DNA from 2 places in the Anaerosinus massiliensis genome. Region 2 is predicted to be linked to the other one. Evidence: riboswitches for the same ligand, from Rfam matches in the RefSeq annotation. Region 2 holds a riboswitch; the other holds the start of a gene.
What was found. Region 2 has a riboswitch for cobalamin ahead of nikB (nickel ABC transporter permease). Riboswitches for the same ligand answer to the same signal wherever they lie in the genome.
Positions count from the first base shown of each region.

Region 1: another riboswitch for cobalamin. It lies ahead of BN6559_RS03470 (sirohydrochlorin cobaltochelatase); the one in region 2 lies ahead of nikB (nickel ABC transporter permease).

Region 1 covers NZ_LT575483.1:643,105-650,668, reverse strand. The annotation lists gene BN6559_RS03495 (MotA/TolQ/ExbB proton channel family protein) at 1-51, shown strand, start outside; gene BN6559_RS03490 (ExbD/TolR family protein) at 48-458, shown strand; gene BN6559_RS03485 (energy transducer TonB) at 461-1,165, shown strand; gene BN6559_RS03480 (TIM barrel protein) at 1,191-2,147, shown strand; gene BN6559_RS03475 (ABC transporter substrate-binding protein) at 2,157-3,089, shown strand; cobalamin riboswitch at 3,201-3,384, shown strand; gene BN6559_RS03470 (sirohydrochlorin cobaltochelatase) at 3,517-4,416, shown strand; gene cobI (precorrin-2 C(20)-methyltransferase) at 4,672-5,370, shown strand; gene BN6559_RS03460 (ABC transporter substrate-binding protein) at 5,401-6,366, shown strand; gene BN6559_RS03455 (FecCD family ABC transporter permease) at 6,356-7,378, shown strand; gene BN6559_RS03450 (ABC transporter ATP-binding protein) at 7,378-7,564, shown strand, end outside.
Region 2 covers NZ_LT575483.1:3,208,788-3,216,351, forward strand. The annotation lists gene BN6559_RS15330 (TlpA family protein disulfide reductase) at 134-712, opposite strand; gene BN6559_RS15335 (cytochrome c biogenesis CcdA family protein) at 726-1,400, opposite strand; gene BN6559_RS15340 (hypothetical protein) at 1,611-2,186, shown strand; gene BN6559_RS15345 (MarR family winged helix-turn-helix transcriptional regulator) at 2,394-2,843, shown strand; gene BN6559_RS15350 (GNAT family N-acetyltransferase) at 2,846-3,334, shown strand; gene BN6559_RS15355 (GNAT family N-acetyltransferase) at 3,349-3,789, shown strand; cobalamin riboswitch at 3,867-4,046, shown strand; gene nikB (nickel ABC transporter permease) at 4,311-5,252, shown strand; gene nikC (nickel transporter permease) at 5,253-6,074, shown strand; gene BN6559_RS15370 (ABC transporter substrate-binding protein) at 6,134-7,564, shown strand, end outside.

The DNA.
Region 1 (7,564 bases), 2.6 Mb from region 2:
GAGGTATGTTTGTTGTTTGTTTCGCATATGAAGCAGGAGAAAAAATCATGAAACTACGTAATTTACGATCAGAACGCAGTCCTAAATTAATGATTATTCCGATGATTGATATTATATTTTTCTTGTTGGTATTCTTTATGATGAGTACGCTTTATCGGATTGAGCAAAATCTTGTTCCGATGCAGCTTCCTTATGCTTCAGCACAAAAGGCACAAACAGACCATAGTATTTCTGTCACTGTACTGCCGAATGGAAATATCTTATTTGAAAATGAAGAAATCGTTTTTGCAGTACTTGGTCAGATGGCAAAAAGTGAATTGCGTAAAAATAAAGAAAGTATATTTGTGCTAAAAGCTGATAAGAAAACAGAATATGGCGAAGTAGTGGCTGCATTGGATGAATTAAAATCAGCGGGAATCAGCAAAATTGCCATTGCAACAGAACGAAAGGAACGATAACGATGGAAGAGTGTATGCGCTGGAAAAAAGCAATTTTTATTTCGCTTTTTGTGCATGGAGTTTCCATATGCTTTGGCTTTCTTTATTTGCATTTTACACCAGTGATGCTTAAGACAGAAGAATACACAGAGATTATTATAGTTCGAGATAAGGAAGAATTAGAAACTTCAGATGCTCAGACTAACTTGGACAATACTGAATATAAGGCTGAACAAGTTAGTCGGCAGCATTTACAGAATAACCGAAAGCAATCTGCGCACCAAGGCACAGTAGGAGATGCAAAAGCAGCATTTGGAGCTGCTGCGGGGATACGTGGTGATATTGCAATAGCCGGTTTTGGTGATGGAAGAGAAGAAGCAGGCTTAATTAATGGCAGTGCTGATCACGAGTTCGGGGATCATGAGAGTGACGGCCCAAAGGGAGATCAAAGTCGTTCAGCAACATTAAATGCGTCAGTAGAGCCCGTTTACCCGGAACGAGATAGACGAGCAAATAGGGAGGGCGTTGTTTGGCTGGAGTTTACGGTTTTGCCGGATGGGGCAATTATCAATGTAGAAATTTTAAAATCTGATTGTTCTGCTGCGATGGAAAAAGCAGCAATTGATTGCGTTAAAAAATGGGAATACACACCGGCGCGTGATGCGAATGGAGTGAAGGTAGCAGCTCGCAAAAAAGCAAAAGTGACCTTTAACCTTAGAAATCAATAGCGTCGTCTAGAGTGAGATGATATATATGTTAGAACTTGTGAATTTATCAAATTATCGTATGGATACGGAACGGCTTATCTATAATAAAAAAGAAAATCTAGAAAAATTTTTGACAAAGCATCATTTGGATGGAATTGAAATGATGTTTTGTGAACCTTGGGATCAGTCATTGCATGAAAAAAGGTTCATACAGGGGGTGCATTTAAATTTTTGGCATTATTGGCTGGAGTTTTGGCGCGGTGATTTAAAAAGTGTTGAGAAACAGCTTGGCAGCAGGCGGGCGATTATTGAATGCTATGGCGGGGTTAACAGAAGTGATTGGTTAAAACTTTATGCCCAAAATCTTAAAATTGCCAGTCAAACGCAAGCAAAATATTTTGTGTTTCACGTGAGTCATGCAAGATTGGATGAAGTTTTTAGTTGGAAGTTTCACGCAAGCAGTGAAGAGGTGATTGATGCTACGATTGAATTGGTAAATGCATTGGTCAACCAGATTCCCCAAAATACAACGCTGTTGTTTGAAAATCTCTGGTGGCCGGGTTTGACTTTAGTGAATAAGCGTTTGGTGGAAAAATTGCTTACACAGGTACAGCACGAGCATGTTGGGATTATGCTAGACACGGGACATTTAATGAATACCAACCAGCGGTTAAAAAATCAAGATGAGGCCATCGACTATGTGCTGCAGTGCGTGGAGAATTTAGGGGAATATCGCACCTTTATTAAGGGGCTGCATTTGCACTATTCTTTATCCGGTACATATGTTGCAAGTTGTATGCAGAATAAGATAGATACAAATCGGACAAGTGGTGAGATTATGGAGCATATCCTTAAAATTGATGAACATTTGCCTTTTTCAACACCGCAAGTGAAGAAACTTATTTCGTATATTCAACCAGAATTTTTGGTGCATGAATTTATGCAAAAAGATGCTGAAGATTGGCAGCGTAAACTTGAAATACAGCAAAATGCAATAAAGTGAGGAGTACAAATGATAAAGCGCCGTATTGTATGGAGTATAATCATCCTTTGCAGTATTTTCTTTCATGGATGTAACTTTCAGGATGCGACAATTCATGAGAATGATGGTTATGAAGCTGTTGATAGTCAAGGCATAAAGATAAAATTGGAAGCAAAACCGCAGCGAATTGTATCACTTACGTTATGCAGTGATGAAATTTTATTATCATTAGTGGATGATAAGCGTCTGGCGGCCTGTTCCTCACGTGCAGCAGATTATGGAATCTCTAATATTGCGGTCCAGGCGCAGGATATACCTGTATTAAGCAGTAAGAGTGTGGAAGGTGTTTTCGCATGCAGGCCGGATCTCGTGATTGCTTCAGATTGGCTGCCAACCGAGCTCATCGAGAGTTTACGAGAGGTTGGGCTGCAGGTATACGTTTATAAGACGCCGGCGACGATTGCAGAGGTCAAAACTTTAGTTATGAAATTCGGCGAATTAGTTGGCGAAGAGGAACGCAGTAAATCTGTTGTAGAAGAAATGAATGCCGTGTTGTCAAAAGTACAAGAAAAGGCAAATAAAATTTCAGAGCATGAACGCAAGGTTGTTATGGCATTATCCTTTATGGGGTGTTATGGCGGGAAGGGGAGTATGCTGGATGATATTTATAAATATGCCGGTGTAGTCAATGGCGCTGCGATTGCCGGTTTAGAAAAAAATGATGTGTTAGCGAAAGAGCAGCTGGTTGCTGTGAATCCCGATTTTATTATGATTCCTACTTGGGATTATGAAGGAAAGGGTATTGAAAACTTTAAGCAGGAAGTAATCGATGATCCTGCATTTTCTACGGTTAAAGCGGTTAAAAACAAACAATTAATTCAAGTGGAGGATAAATACACATACTGTACTTCACAGTATGTTGTCTATGCCGTGCGGGATTTAATTGAAGTGGTTTATCCATGAGTTTATAATTTTATTGCATTTTAAAGAGAATGAATTTGTCAATTGACAAGTAAAAATAAAAGTGGTAACATAACCTTTGTAATAAATATACTTTATTTCATAATATGAAAAAATAATAGCATTGAGATGGGTGCCCGGTAAGGGCTTAATAGGGAAATCGGTTGAATGCCGATGCGGTCCCGCCACTGTAATAGGGAGCGAATCCAAGAATATACCACTGAAAGTTTTACTTTTGGGAAGGTTTGGAGTAGCGATGATCTAGAGCCAGGAGAACTGCCTGTCAAGAAATCACCGTTGGACCTGCGAGCGATGGGAAGGGGATTAATAGATATAAATTTATGATATCTAAATAAGCCTTTTTTGCTATGCAGAAAAGGCTTATTTTTTTATATGTATTACTTAATTAAAATATCTAGGAGGAATCTTTATGAAGCAGTTTTTATGTACTTTGTTAGTCGTTGCTTTTACAGTTTCAGCAGTATTGGCAACACATCACTCGGTGGCAAGTGCAAGTGCCGCTAAAAAAGCAATTGTAGTTGTAAGTTTTGGAACAACTTTTGATGACGCGAGAAAAGCGTGTATCGAAAGCGTTGAAAACGAAATTAAGGCGGCTTTTCCAGACTATGAAGTGCGTCGTGCATTCACATCAAGAATTGTAATGAAAAGATTAGCCGACCGCGGCATTTATGCAGATACTTTGGAACAAGCATTGGACAAGCTGAAAGCGGAAGGATATACTGAGGTTGTAATACAGTCAACACATCTTACGCCAGGAGAAGAATACGATAAAAAAGTCATTGCTCCAGTGAAGACTTATGAGAATTCTTTCCAAAGTATTAAAATTGGCAGACCTGTTCTTATGAATGATGGAACAGATGGGAAAGTAGATGATTTCGCAATTGCTGTGAAAGCGTTGAAAACACAACTTCCAAAGGTTCAAAAAGGACAAGAGATCGTATTTATGGGGCATGGATCTCCACATCAACACAATCCAGCTTATCAAGCATTGCAAAATGAATTTGATGCAGCGAAAATGCCTGTAACGATTGGTGTTGTAGAGGAAACTGATCATCCAAATTTTGAAGATGTAGTTGCTCGTTTAGCAGCGAAAAAATCTGTAAAATCAGTATTGTTGATGCCATTGATGCTTGTTGCCGGTGATCATGCAAATAATGATATGGCTGGCGATGAAGATGATTCTTGGAAAAATTTATTGAAAGCAGAAGGATATCAAGTAGATACTTATGTTCATGGTTTAGGTGAAAATAAAGCAATACAAAAGATTTATGTGCAACATGTAAAAGATGCAATTGCAGGTAAGAACTAAATTAACGGTAAAATTTTTTTAGGGAATAAGAGTTAAAAGTCTAAGCTGGCTTTTTAACTCTTATTTTCCGTTTATTTTATAAAACAATGAATAAAAACAGGTATTTTTTATTTTATATAGTATTTAATATAATGGAGTTTTACAGAAACAGCATAGAAGTAAAATTTACATTGTGAACAAGAGAAATTGGTACCGCAGGTGTCAGACTTGTAGTGCTAAAATAATTTAATGGTATTAACACCTTAGGAGGAAGTTATGGCAGGTATATTTTATGGTATTGGTGTAGGTCCTGGAGATCCGGAATTATTGACAGTAAAAGCAATTCATGCAATACGTGAAGTAGATGTTATTATTGCACCGAAAACGGAGAAGAAAGAAGATAGTTTAGCACTTTCTATTGCTAGACCTTATTTAAAAGATGATGTAGAAATTGTCAAACAAGTCTTTCCTATGGTGGTTAATTTTGAACAATCTCCAGAAGTTTGGGAAGAGAATAAGAATGAAATTCTAGCTTTATTAAAGGCCGGTAAGAAGGTTGCATTTTTAACTTTGGGCGATCCGATGTTTTACAGTACTTATATTTATGTATTTAGATTGTTGGAAAATTGTGGTTATACGATTGAGACGATTCCAGGCATTCCTGCTTTCTGCGCAATTGGTAGCAAATTAGGCTATCCATTAGTAGAAGGCAATGATATTTTAAGTATTATTCCAGCAACCGCACCAGAAGAAAAAGTTAAACAAGTAATTGCGGTGACTGACAATGTTGTCATGATGAAAGTTTATAAAAATTTCCCGGAAATGGTTGATGTGCTTACAGAAAACGAACTTGCCGATAAAGCTGTTATGATCAGTAGATGCGGCTTAGAAGATGAGCTGATTATTCGTGATTTAGAAGCTGCAAAGCATGAAAAGGTAAATTATTTATCTACGATCTTGGCGCGCCGCAGATAGTCGAGTATAGAAATTTTAGAGGAAGATAAAATGTTAAAGTTAAAACAGATATGTATGTTTCTTTTGTTGGTTGTATGTGCTGTGAATGTGGCTGCTTGTTCAAATGCGGAGAAGGACAGTGCGAATCAGGAAGAGAGCGTTTATTTAACGATAAAAGATGATTTAGACAGGACTGTGAACTTAACACACAAACCCGAAAAAATTATTGCATTATCACCATCTTTTTTAGAACTATTGGGTGCTGTAGATGCAAAGCTTATTGCAAGACCTAGTTCAAAAAACAGCATACCCGTATCTGCACAAGATCTTGAGGAAGTTGGTGCAGTGTATAACATTAATATTGAAAAGGTAATATCGCTTCAACCAGATTTGGTGATTGCCTATGAAGGTATGCATGATAAATTTTTGCCGATTCTGGAAACGAACCATATTCCTGTGATTGTGCTTAAGATGAAAACCTATCAAGATGTTCTTGATAAAATTAATTTGTTTTCTCAAATATCCGGCGAAACTCAAAAAGGCAAAGCTTTGATGCAGTCGATGAATCAAAAAGTGCAAAATGTAACGGATAAAATCCCTAAGGAAGCTAAAAAAATAGCAATTCTGCATAGTACAGCAAAGAGTGTAACTGTTGAGCTGGAAGGCAGTATTGCGGGGACAGCGGCAAAAACACTTGGGTTTCATAACATTGCATCGGGCAGTAAAGCATTGGAGCAAGATCCTGATTCTACGCCGTATAGTTTAGAAAAACTGGTGGAAAATGACCCGGAGATCATTTTTATTGTTACAATGGGAAAACTGGAGGATATCAGAAAACGTATGCTTTCTGATATTGAAAGCAATCCTGCTTGGAGTTCCTTAAATGCAGTGAAAAAAAATAAAGTTTATTTTTTACCGCAGGATTTGTTTCTATTAAATCCTGGGCTTAGATATCCTGAAGCAATAGAATTAATGGCAAAGCTGGTATATCCAGAGGTATTAAATGATGGAAGATGATGTAGCTGTACGTAAAGATATAAAATTTGGAATGGAAATAAAAAAATGGCGGATACTGATCTTAATCGTATTTGCCATTTTGGCTGTTTGCGGTTGTTTGGTTAGTTTATTCAAAGGATCTGTGCATATTGGCTATTCGGATATATGGCATATTTTAATGGAGAATGGGACAAGTTCGAAAGATCAAATTATTTTAAATATTCGTTTGCCAAGAACGATTGTTGCTGCTCTGGTGGGGGTTCATTTATCAATTTCCGGAGCGATCTTACAGGCGATCATGAAAAATCCTTTAGCAGATCCGCATATTATTGGAATTTCATCTGGTGCGGGGCTGGCCGGTATTGTGATTATGATTTTATATCCAGCATTAGAGTATCTGATTACGCCGGTTGCTTTTTTTGGTGCAATGGCGGCGGCAAGTTGTATCTATGTTTTGGCTTGGAAGGGGGGCATTCGTCCCGTTAGAGTAATTTTAGCCGGGGTGGCAGTTTCGGCATTTTTGGGGTCTGGAATTTCTGCGCTTATGATTTTTTACAGTGATCGCGTACATGGAGCACTCATGTGGATGGTTGGAGGGCTGGCTGCCCGCAGCTGGCCTCATGTGGATATCATTTGGCCTTATACGATTGTCGGAGTGACATTGGCTTTTTTAGGTGCAAAACATTTAAATATTTTACAACTAGGGGATGAAATTGCAAAAGGTTTGGGAATTCAGGTGGAGTTGACTCGGATTATCATGACTGCACTTGCTGCATTGCTTGCTGCGAGTGCAGTCAGTGTTGTCGGTTTACTTGGCTTTGTCGGTCTGATTGTACCACATGCGGCGCGGCTTATCATTGGATCAGATTATAGGTTTTTATTACCTGCTGCTGCGTTATTGGGAATTGCCGTAGTTACATTTAGTGATACCTTTGCGCGTATTGTGTTTTCACCAGTTGAATTGCCTGTAGGTATTATTATGGCATTTTTAGGCGCACCGTTTTTCCTCTTTTTACTAAGGAGGGAGTTATAATGGCTATGATATCAGCAGATCATATTACGGTGAAGTTACATGATAAAGTCATCTTAAAAGATATTAGTCTTACGATTGAAAGAGCAAAAAGGACAGTCATTATCGGTCCGAACGGATCCGGGAAAAGCACCTTGTTAAAGGTGTTAGCAGGTTTGCTACGCTATACTTCTGGTACGGTTCAGCTGG
Region 2 (7,564 bases):
ACGGATTTCTTAACGTAAGCTGATCTTTTTTCATCCTTCGGAACGTATTTTTCCGGAAAAGGCCAGGGACGAAAAGAATGGGAGTGCCGCATTTTTATGTGACGCTCCCATTTTATAATTGTGTGAAATAAATTTAATTGGCTTTGATGGAATTGATGCCTTTTTGTAAAGTTTGTTCGCTGATGGCACCTTGGTATGCAGCAGCAATATTACCGCTTCTGTCGATAAAAACTGTTGTTGGAATAGAAGAAATTCCATACGCATCGATGCCTTGATATTCAAGATCAAAATATACAGGGAATGTATAACCTTGACTTTGTATGAATTGCTGCCCTTTTTCTTGCGTTTCACGTTGGCCATCGACCAAATCAACCATCATAAAGACAACATCATTTTTCTCTGTATTATATACTTTATTAAAATGTGGCATTTCGCTTTTGCAAGGTGGGCACCAAGAAGCCCAAAAATTTAATACCACCGGTTTGCCAACGAAATCAGAAAGTTTTACCTTGTTGCCGTTGGCATCAAAAACCGTAAAATCAGGTGCTTTTTGCTTGATTGATTCGGCAGACTTCTCTGCGGTAATAGTGGGATTCATTGATTCAGAAGATTGTGCTTGGTATTTGGTCAGAGTTGAATAAGCAAAAGAAGCAATGCTGAGAAATACGCTAAATAATATGATACCTAAAAATATTTTTCTTTTTGCAGTCATCTTTATTGTCCTCCTAAAATGTTAGTAAGGATAGGAAATATCCCATCCATCCGGTGATCATGAGAATTCCGATCAGGATAAGTAAACTGCCGGAAAAGAGTTGAATGATGCGATAATTTTTTTTGATAAAATCAAAAGCGGCTGTTAATTGCTCGATTAAGACGGCACTGATGATAAACGGTATGCCGAGTCCGAGTGAAAAACTTAAGAGCATAAGGACTCCTTTTAAACTTTCACCGCTGGTGGCGGCGAACATTAAGGCAGATCCTAAAAATGCACCGACACAAGGTGTCCAACCAAGTGAAAAAATTACGCCGAATAAAATAGATGAAGAAAAACCTAACTTAACAGCTTGAAATTTTAGCTGATGTGTAGTATTAAGTAGAGGAATACGAATAATCTCCAAGAAATTCAAGCCAAATACGATAACAACGATACCGGAGACTATATGGATGATGGTCTGATACTCTTTTAAAATATGACCAGCCGCACCGGCAAAAGCCCCTAAGCTTACGAAGACAATCGTAAATCCAAGTACGAAACCAAGTGCATTTGTAAGTGCAGCTGATTTATTGCTTTGCATATTGGTTTGACCCGTAAAGTAGGAGATATAAACGGGCAGCATTGGCAACAAGCAAGGAGAAATAAATGTGATGATTCCTTCTAAAAAAGCGATGATATAGTCCATACCGTTATCCTCCTATATATGATATGTATTATATAATATACCATTTTTTAGCGCAAATTCAGTGATTGAATCACAGTCGGCGGGTCGAGGATAAGCACTCATCTGCATCGTTACAGCAAGATACCTATATAAATATTTTGTAAGATAGGCTATAATAGTCTCAAATAAGCTATTGAACTATTTAGGTTGATTTTAGAAAGGATAATCGTCATGGCAGTTATAGCACCTACACCCCCAACCAAACCTACGCCGCCGGTTCCACCAACACTTACTCCCGCAGGTACAAGTGCAGAAGCAACGGATCCTGCTGCTGCAAATTTGCATCCAGTAAAATTTTCAAACAGCGCAGCAGATCATACATCGGCGAGCGATACAAAGAAGACCGAAAGTGTAGACGAAAAACCACAAGAAAATTCCGTGCAGGCAAAAGATACAGGAAAAACGGATGCGAGCAAGACCGTGCAGCAGGCGCCACAGGAGAGTTCTCTGGTAAATGTGAATTCTGATGAAGGAATGCAGGCACAGACACTTGTAGATAAAATGCCGATGCAGCAAAGTAAATCTTCTGGCTTTAGTTATGCTCCTTTCATTGGCATCCTTGTAATCGTCGCGGTGGTGTTAGTTGGATTGAAGTTGTTAAAAAAGAATACAAAGGAAACACCAAGTATTATAGACGATTTGCAACAAACAGATGACGCCCTGCCTAAAGAGGGAATTGATATTGCCGCTGATGAAAATGTAATAACAAATACTAAGCCTAAGAAAAAGTTCGAAGTACGTATCTAGATCATAAAGTGAGGATGGCGCATTAAAATGCGCCATCCTCACTTTATTTTATGTCATAGAATTCACTACGGATTTAGTTGACAGTTCAACTAAATTTACTTATACTAAAATTAGTTGAAATTTAAACTAATTTAAAGATCGGAGGGGATTTCTATTTATGAACTGAAAAATGAATTTTTAAGAGATGTAGGAACCTTAGCACGTTGTGTGCAATCGATTTGTGATATTAAATTTCGTGAGTTGAATTTGCAACGTGGTCAATTTATTTTTTTAACGCGAATTTGTGAGCAGCCAGGCATACATTTAAATGAACTATCAAACTTATTGAAAGTAGATAAAGCGACAACAACAAAAGCTGTACAAAAATTGATGGCAGAAGATTATGTACGCAAAACACGTGATTGTGAAGATAAACGGATTTATCATCTTTTCCCTTCTGAAAAAGCGAAAAAAATCTATCCTTATATGATTGAGGAAGAAAATTTGAATATTGAAAGTTGTTTTCAGGACTTTTCTGTAGAAGAAAAAAAAATGATGGAACAATTTATGAAAAGAATGTGCATTCATATTGATCAATATTGGAAAGAAACAAAATCCAGTAAGGAGCAGTCGATTCAAATTGATAAGAAAATTGCACACAAGATGGAGAGGGAATAAGCATGTCAAATATGGTAATTCAAAGCTATACAGAAAACTACAAAGAACAGATCATTGATTTAATTCTTACGATACAGCAAACGGAATTTCAGATTCCGATCACAAAAGACGATCAACCGGATTTAAGTAATATACCGAATTTTTATCAATCCCAGAACGGAAATTTTTGGACGGCTATAGATCAAGATGTTGTGTTAGGAACGATTGCTTTATTGGATATCGGCAATGGCGAAGGTGCTTTACGAAAAATGTTTGTAAAGGCTCCATATCGGGGAAAAACTCATAATGTAGCAAATTCTTTATTACAAACGGCAATTGAGTGGGCAAAAAAACATGAGATGCGAAATATTTATTTAGGGACGACAGAGAAATTTTTGGCGGCACATCGGTTTTATGAAAAAAATAAATTCGTGCAGATAACAAAAGAGGGTTTGCCAGAAACGTTTCCTGTTATGAAGGTCGATACAAGATTTTATCAATTACACATTTGAGGAGATACGTCTACATGAAATATAAAAGTTTAATTATCGTAAATGATGAACAACTGCAAAAAGCCTATGCAATCAGAAGAAAAGTATTTATAGAAGAACAAAATGTACCGGAGGAATTAGAGCTTGATGCTTATGATCGTCAAGAAGCAACGAAACATGTGTTGATTTTAGACGAGTCAAAGAAAGCAATTGCAACCGCTAGATTTCGTCCATACGAGAACGGCATATTAAAAATTGAACGAGTGGCAGTACTGCAAAAAGAACGTGGCACTGGAATTGGTAAATTACTCATGGATCGTATCGAGACGGAGGCAAAAGGTGAAAAGTATAGCAAATTGAAATTGTCAGCACAGTTGCATGCACAAAAGTTTTATGAAAAACTTGGATATCAAGCACAAGGAGAAGTCTATTTAGATGCGGGAATTGAGCATGTCGATATGATGAAACATATCTAAATTATCTTTTTATTTGACAATATTTTATAGAATATGCTATCCTTAGAAAGAATAATTTGATGATCAATGATTTCATAAATTTTATATATGGAATAGGTGCCCGAGAGGGCTTAATAGGGAAGTTGGTGTAAAACCAATGCGGTCCCGCCACTGTAATAGGGAGCAGACTCAAAAAATGTCACTGGAATTTAAATTCTGGGAAGGCTGAGCGAGCGATGAACTAGAGCCAGGAGAACTGCCTGTTCAACAATCACCGTAATTTACTCACGAGCGATGGGAAGGGGATTTCAGTACACGATAGGTCTGTATTGTTTGCCCTGGCTATTTTTGTCAGGGCATTTATTATTTTATACGGCACTGTACTGCGATCTTCTGCTTTGGCGGAAGATTTTTTTTTGCAATCTTATCTTTATCGTTCGAAGAAACATGAAAAATGGTATATGCTCTGGCAGAAATTCTAAAATACATAATTTTCGCTGTAATGATTCAATTTTAAATAAGGAATTTTAGGAGATGATAGTTTGAAAAAAAACGAATTTGTGCGTAGGGTCATTCAGATGATGGTTACGCTTGCCGGTGTGACATTTCTGACGTTTTGTTTGACCTATTTATCACCAGGCGACCCTGTAGAAATGCTGTTAGAGGTTGGAGATACGATTGTTTCAGAAGAAACGATTGCCGAGACCAGAGCGCAGCTTGGTTTAGACCAGCCTTTTCACATACAGTATATCCGCTGGATTGTAGGGATCGCACATGGAGATATGGGAATGTCTTATTCGGCAAAAATGCCGGTTGCAGATCGACTTTGGCAGTGCTTACCGGGAACTCTGACGCTTGCCGCTACTGCACTTATTATGATGTTAGTTATTTCAGTTCCTGGTGGTATTCTTTCTGCAGTATATAGAAATCGTAAAATTGACTATTTCATTCGTGGTATCTCTTTTTTAGGAATTTCTATGCCTAGTTTTTGGGTAGGTTTAATTTTACTCTATATTTTTGGTTTAAAACTAGGCATGTTTCCTATTGCCGGCGGGGTTGTGTCTGCAGATCGTATCGTACTTCCGGCGGTAACACTGGCAATTGCAATGTCGGCCAAATATACGAGACAAGTACGAACCGCCGTTCTTGAAGAACTTGGGCAAGATTATGTTATTGGTGCACGTACGCGAGGCATTCCGATGCGAAAAATTTTGTGGCATCATGTGCTTCCCAATGCTTGTCTGCCGCTCATTACACTTTTGGGATTGTCAATTGGCTGGCTGCTTGGCGGTGTGGCTGTTATAGAAATGGTCTTTTCTTGGCCGGGCCTCGGAAAAATGGCTGTACATGCTATTGAAATGCGTGATTATCCATTGGTACAGGGATTTGTTCTATGGATTGCAATTTTATATATGGGAATCAATCTGCTGGTTGATATCTCCTATACATATCTCGATCCGCGTTTAAAGAGAGGGGGCCATTGAGTGAAGTCTTTTTCTAAAGATAAATTTTTATTTGGGTTATATACAGTTTTGGTTCTTTTGATTTTGGGTGCGGCACTATTTGCACCTTGGCTTGCACCTTATGATCCATTTGATGCGACGATGAAAAACTCTATGCTCTCACCTTCTTCAGCGCATTTATTCGGTACCGATAAATTAGGCAGAGATTGCTTATCCCGCATACTTTTAGGAACGCAGATTTCTCTAATGATGACACTTTCACTCGTTATCCTTATTTCTGGTGTAGGGATGCTGATCGGCGTTGTTGCAGGTTGCTGTGGTGGTAAAATCGATATGGTTTTTATGCGTATTGCCGATATGATGCTTGCTTTTCCGGGCATTGTGCTCGCAATTGCAATCGCTGGTATGATGGGGGGCAACATTATCAATACAATTCTTGCCTTAGCGGTTGTGAGCTGGACAAAATATGCACGACTGGCCCGCAGTTTGACTTTGAAATTGCGTGAACGCGATTTTATCGCGGCAGCGGTTACAAATGGAACGAAAATGCACCAGATTATAAGACGGCATATCGTACCAAACATTTTGCCGACGATTGTTGTAACAGCTGCGATGGATATTGGTACGATGATGATGGAACTAGCAGGTCTTTCCTTTTTAGGGTTTGGTGCGCAGCCGCCGACGCCGGAGTGGGGGCTTATGTTGAATGAAGGAAGACAGTATATTCAAACGGCACCTTGGCTCATGATTTTCCCAGGCGTAGCAATTCTAGTTGTTGTAACAATATTTAATCTTTGGGGTGACAGCCTGCGCGACATTATGGATCCGCAGCGGGTAAATTAATATAAAGCACAAGTTGGGCAGGGAGATATTGCCTAATAAAAAAGATGAGGATGGATGATATGAAACGTTTTGGAAAACTTTTAAGTGTGTTCATGATGGTTTGCATCGCAGCAATTTTTATGGCAGGCTGTGGTGATAGCAAGAAAGAAGCAGATAAAACAACCTTAAAAATTGGGGTAACAAATTTTGCAGATACGCTTGAACCAACAGAAAATTATTTTGGCTGGGTTGTTATGCGTTATGGTATGGGGGAAAGTTTAGCAAAATTTGATGAAAAAATGAAAGTAACACCTTGGTTGGCGGAAAGCTGGCAAATAAGTGATGATCATTTAACATGGACTTTTAAAATCAGAGATAATGTGAAGTTTTCAAATGGAACGCCATTAACTGCGGAAGCTGTCAAGGCGTCGATTGAGAGAGCATTTGAAAAAAATAAACGTGCAGCAACTTTTTTTAAATATGCTGAAATGACTACCGATGGCCAAACGCTTAAAATTCGTACAGAAAAGCCAGAACCAAATATGCCGGGGTTTTTAGCAGATCCACTATTTCTTATTGTTGATGTAACCGCTGAAGCAAAACGGAATTTTGCAAAAGAAGGCCCGATCTGTACAGGCCCTTACATGGTACAAAGTTTTGTGAAAGATAAAGCTGTTATGGTAAAAAATCCTTATTATTGGGATGGAGAAGTACCCTATGAAACCGTAGAAATTCCGTCAATTGATGATCCAAATACGCGCGCTATGGCTTTGCAGTCAGGAGAAATTGATATGGCTGTTAATATTGCAGCCGGAGATATCTCACTTTTTAATGATACTTCGAAATTCAATATAGATCGTATCGCTTCACTTCGCACTGTACTGGCGCGAATTAATCAAAAGGGCGTTCTCGGTGATCCTAAAGTACGTGCGGCATTTATCAGTGCTTGTGACAGAAAATCTTATAATGAAATTCTACTGAAAGGGACTTTCATTGAAGGAAAAGCACCTGTACCACCATCTATGGATTACGGTTTTGCACAGCTTACCGATCCAAACAGTTATGATATCGAACGTGCAAAACAACTTTTAGCAGAAGCTGGCTGGGCTGATGCGGATGGCGATGGAATCCTTGAAAAAGACGGTAACCCACTTTCGGTGGATTTCGTTGTATATAACAGTCGGGCGGAATTACCGCTTTATGCTGAGGCTGTGCAGGCGGATGCAAAAAAAGTTGGAATTGATGTAAAGATTAAAAATGTGGACTATAATTTGATTGATAAAATGGGCATTAATGGTGAATACGATTGCCTTATTTCTAATATTACTACGGCAAATACCGGTGACCCAGAAATTTTCTTGAATTGGTACTGGAGAAGTAATAAAAATGGAGACAACCCGCAAAATGGTTCAGGTTACAGTAGTGCGGCATTAGATGCAAAATTTGCGGCACTGTCTTCTGAATTCGACCAAGAAAAACGACGCCAGCTTATGATTGATATTCAGCAAATT